Regions from separate parts of the Streptomyces sp. NPDC054813 genome, predicted to be linked through region 2. Evidence: riboswitches for the same ligand, from Rfam matches in the RefSeq annotation. Region 2 holds a riboswitch; the other holds the start of a gene.
What was found. Region 2 has a riboswitch for glycine ahead of gcvT (glycine cleavage system aminomethyltransferase GcvT). Riboswitches for the same ligand answer to the same signal wherever they lie in the genome.
Positions count from the first base shown of each region.

Region 1: it holds a riboswitch for glycine, as region 2 does, so the genes downstream of both, gcvP (aminomethyl-transferring glycine dehydrogenase) here and gcvT (glycine cleavage system aminomethyltransferase GcvT) in region 2, are expected to answer to the same signal.

Region 1 is NZ_JBSHAF010000016.1:228,604-230,795, reverse strand. It holds gene ACWGJB_RS30240 (PRC-barrel domain-containing protein) at 160-540, opposite strand; glycine riboswitch at 655-749, shown strand; gene gcvP (aminomethyl-transferring glycine dehydrogenase) at 924-2,192, shown strand, end outside.
Region 2 is NZ_JBSHAF010000043.1:15,678-17,869, forward strand. It holds gene gcvT (glycine cleavage system aminomethyltransferase GcvT) at 1-925, opposite strand, end outside; glycine riboswitch at 973-1,082, opposite strand; glycine riboswitch at 1,083-1,180, opposite strand; gene ACWGJB_RS47130 (AAA family ATPase) at 1,337-2,062, shown strand; gene ACWGJB_RS47135 (enhanced serine sensitivity protein SseB) at 2,132-2,192, shown strand, end outside.

The DNA.
Region 1 (2,192 bases), on a different contig from region 2:
CCTGCGGCACGATTGCCCGCAGCCACGTAGCTGCGTCGCCGACGTGAGTGCAGCGCCCCGTCAGGGGCGCGGGGCTGCACCGATCTGCGGCGCCGCCGCGGGGCGCGAGCAACCCCCACCGGCCCGCGGTCGAAGCGTGGGCGAACCCCGGCGGCGGCCCTACGCCCCCGTGTCCTCCGTTCCCGCCAGTTTCCCGAAGTGGTGGTCCGGGTGGTCGGGGGGTGGGGCGGTCGTGTCAAGGCCGTAGTGGTGGTAGAGCTGGAGTTCCTGCTCAGGGGAGAGGTGGCGGCCTACCCCGAAGTCGGGAGCGTCCTTGATCAGGGTGCGCTCGAAGGGGACCTGGAGGGTGCCCTCGACCAGCTCACTCGGCTCCAGGGGCACGAACGCGTCCCGGGAGAACAGGCCGGTGCGTATGGCCGCCCACTCCGGCACCCCGGTCGCGTCGTCGAGGTAGACCTCGTCGATCGTGCCGATCTTCGTGCCGTTGCGGTCGAACGCCTTGCGGCCGATCAGGTTGCGCGGATCGATGTCGGTCTGCACGGGCCCTCCACTTGGTCGCAACTCATCCGTAAGCACTACAAAAGAGCACATTGAAGGAGGCGGCCACTCGAAGACCCGTGCGTTGCCCTCGCTGGTAGGCTGGCAAGCGGCTGCTGACCCCGTGCGGGAGAGTCCTCCGGACAGACCGGAGGCGCCGAAGGAGCAAATCCTCCCCGGAATCTCTCAGGCTCACGTACCGCACGGACGAGGTCACTCTGGAAAGCAGGGCGGGCGTCGATGGCGTCCGCTCTCACCGACGGTGAAAGCCGGATCCTCTGGGCATCCGGCGAAGCTCTCAGGTTGAGATGACAGAGGGGGAGGCCGTCGGGGTGCCCGTGCCGGGGTACCCCTCGAAGGTCGCGTCAGACCAGGAGGCCTCCGCAATGACCGCCCAGCGTGTTCCGCTCTCCGAGCTAGAGCAGGGAATCCCCTTCGAGCAGCGCCATATCGGGCCCGACCACGAGGCCCGGGCCAAGATGCTCGCCCAGGTCGGGTACGGCTCGCTCGACGAGCTGACCGCCGCCGCCGTGCCGGACGTCATCAAGAACACCGACGCTCTGGAACTGCCGGGCGCGCGCACCGAGGCCGAGGTGCTGGCCGAGCTGCGGTCGCTGGCCGACCGGAACCAGGTGCTCGACTCGATGATCGGACTGGGCTACTACGGCACCTTCACGCCGCCCGTCATCCTGCGCAACGTGATGGAGAACCCCGCCTGGTACACGGCCTACACGCCGTACCAGCCGGAGATCTCCCAGGGACGGCTGGAAGCGCTGCTGAACTTCCAGACCGTGGTCGCCGACCTCACCGGACTGCCCACCTCCGGTGCCTCGCTGCTCGACGAGGGCACGGCCGCCGCCGAGGCCGTGGCCCTGTCGCTGCGCATGGGCAAGAACAAGAAGGGCGTCTTCGTCATCGACGCGGACGCCCTGCCGCAGACCGTCGCCGTGATCCGGACGCGGGCCGAACCGACCGGGGTCGAGGTCGTCGTCGCGGATCTGAGCGAGGGGATTCCGGCGGACCTCGCCGCGCGTGAGATCAACGGCGTGCTCGTCCAGTACCCCGGCGCCTCCGGCGCCGTACGCGACATCAGGCCGCTCGTCGAGCAGGCGCACGGGCTGGGCGCGCTGGTCACCGTCGCCGCCGACCTGCTTGCGCTGACCCTGCTGACCTCGCCGGGCGAACTGGGCGCCGACATCGCCGTCGGTACGACCCAGCGGTTCGGTGTGCCGATGGGCTTCGGCGGGCCGCACGCGGGCTACATGGCGGTGCGGGAGAAGTTCGCGCGCAGCCTGCCCGGCCGGCTCGTGGGCGTGTCCGTGGACGCCGACGGGCACAAGGCCTACCGGCTCGCGCTGCAGACGCGTGAACAGCACATCCGCCGGGAGAAGGCCACCAGCAACATCTGCACCGCGCAGGTGCTGCTCGCCGTGATGGCCGGCATGTACGCCGTCTACCACGGACCCGAGGGGCTACGGGCCATCGCCCGGCGGACCCACCGCTACGCCACGATCCTGGCCGCGGGGCTCAGGGCCGGCGGGGTCGAGGTCGTGCACGGCGCCTACTTCGACACCCTCACCGCGCGTGTGCCCGGCAAGGCCGCCGAGGTCGTCGCGGCCGCCCGGCAGAGCGGTGTCAACCTGCGGCTCGTGGAC
Region 2 (2,192 bases):
CGGCGCGCGGCACCCGGCGGCCCTCGGCGACCAGGCCGACCAGCACCCGCGGCGGCTCGGCCGCGGCACGGTCGGCGGCCTCCCGGAGCGCCTCGCGCCCCACGAAGTCGCCGTCCTTCTCGAACTTCACCACCCGGCCGAGGCCGGCGTCGAAGGGGGTCAGCGAGGTGGTCAGCTCGTGCCCGTAGAGCGGCATGCCCGCCTCCAGGCGCAGGGTGTCCCGGCAGGACAGCCCGCAGGGCACCAGGCCCACCGGGGAACCCGCCTCGGTCAGCGCCTGCCACAGCTCCACCGCGTGCTCGGGCTTCACGAACAGCTCGAAGCCGTCCTCGCCGGTGTAGCCGGTGCGCGCGATCAGCGCCGGGACCCCGGCGACGGTGCCGGGCAGCCCGGCGTAGTACTTCAGGCCGTCGAGGTCGGCGTCGGTCAGCGACTTCAGGATCCCGGGCGACTCCGGTCCCTGGACGGCGATCAGCGCGTACGCGTCCCGGTCGTCCCGCACCTCGGCGTCGAACCCGGCGGCACGCTCCGTCAGTGCGTCGAGGACCACCTGGGCGTTCGAGGCGTTGGCCACGACCAGGTACTCGGTCTCGGCCAGCCGGTAGACGATCAGGTCGTCGAGGATGCCGCCGTCGGCCCGGCAGATCATGGTGTAGCGGGCGCGCCCGACGCCGACGGAGGCGATGTTGCCGACCAGGGCGTGGTTCAGCAGGTCGGCCGCCTGGGGGCCGGTCACGGCGATCTCGCCCATGTGGGAGAGGTCGAAGAGCCCGGCCCTGGTCCGCACGGCGACGTGCTCGTCGCGCTCGGATCCGTAGCGCAGGGGCATGTCCCAGCCGGCGAAGTCGGTCATGGTGGCGCCGAGCGAGCGATGCAGGGCATCGAGCGCGGTACGGCGGAGTCCAGCGGAATCGGAACTGCTCATCGGTCGGTCGTCTCCCAAAGATCCCAGGGCATGACAGGCGAGGTCTGTCCTCCCCATCTGTCATCGGAACCTGAGAGGTTCGCCCTGACCACATCGGTGGTCATGGCTTGCACCTTGGGTGGGGCCACCGACACGGCGACCCGCTTTTCAGATGTGCCTCGCCCGCGCGGTAACGGGGCCTGAGAGATTCAAGGGAGGGACTTGCTCCTTCGGCGCCCCAGCGAAGGCTGCTGAGGACTCTCCCGCGCGGATTCAAACGGCCGGTATGCAGTTGGCGGGCACATCATTGCATGCCGGGCGGAGCTTTGTAACAGGCCTGTGGCCGGAAGCGGACGGAACCGCGAGACACCGTGCATTACCTTCTCTTTACGGTAAGCGGGGAGAACCTTTCCTGAACCCCCAGGGAGGACGATCACGGTGACAAGGACCACGGCATACGCGACGACGGGTATCGCCCTGCCCGGGCAGCCGACGGCCCCGGCCCGTGAGCGGTGCGGGGAGCTCCCCCACGCTCGGCTGCGCTCGCGCGGGGGGAGCCCCATGGCACCGGTCGTCCGCGATCTGCGCGACCGCGCCGGCCGCAGCCCGAACGGCCTGCTCTTCGGCCCTCGTGACCTGGTCGTGGTCACCGGGCTGCCGGGCAGCGGCAAGTCCACCCTGATGCACCGCACCGTCCAGGGCATCCGGATCGACTCCCAGGACACCCGTGACCGCTGGGACGCCCGCCTGGCCCGCCTCCTGCCGTACGCCCTTTACCGTCCGCTGGTCCGCATCGCCCACTACGCCGGGCTGCGCCGCGCGCTGCGCACCGGCGAGGGCATGGTGGTGCACGACTGCGGTACCCAGGCCTGGGTGCGCGACTGGCTGGCCCGCGCTGCCCGCCGCCGCGGCGGCACCCTGCACCTGCTGCTCCTGGACGTCACGCCCGGCACGGCACTGGACGGGCAGCGCGAGCGCGGCCGGGGCGTCTCCCGGTACGCCTTCCTGCGCCACCGTCACGCCGCCGCTAGCCTGGTGCGGGCGGTGGAGAAGGGCGGGCTGCCCCAGGGCGTCGGCTCGGCGGTGCTCCTCGACCGGGACGCGGCGGACGTGCTGTGCCGGATCGCCTTCCGGGAAGCCGAGCGGGTCACGGGGTGAGGCATTGTCACAGCCACCCGCTAGCCTTTTCAGCCTCAGCAGCAGCGGTTTCCAGCAGGCGGTAGGCAGATGGACTTCCCGGCGGACATTCCCGCGGACTTCCCGGCACAGGCGCACCCCCACCCGCACG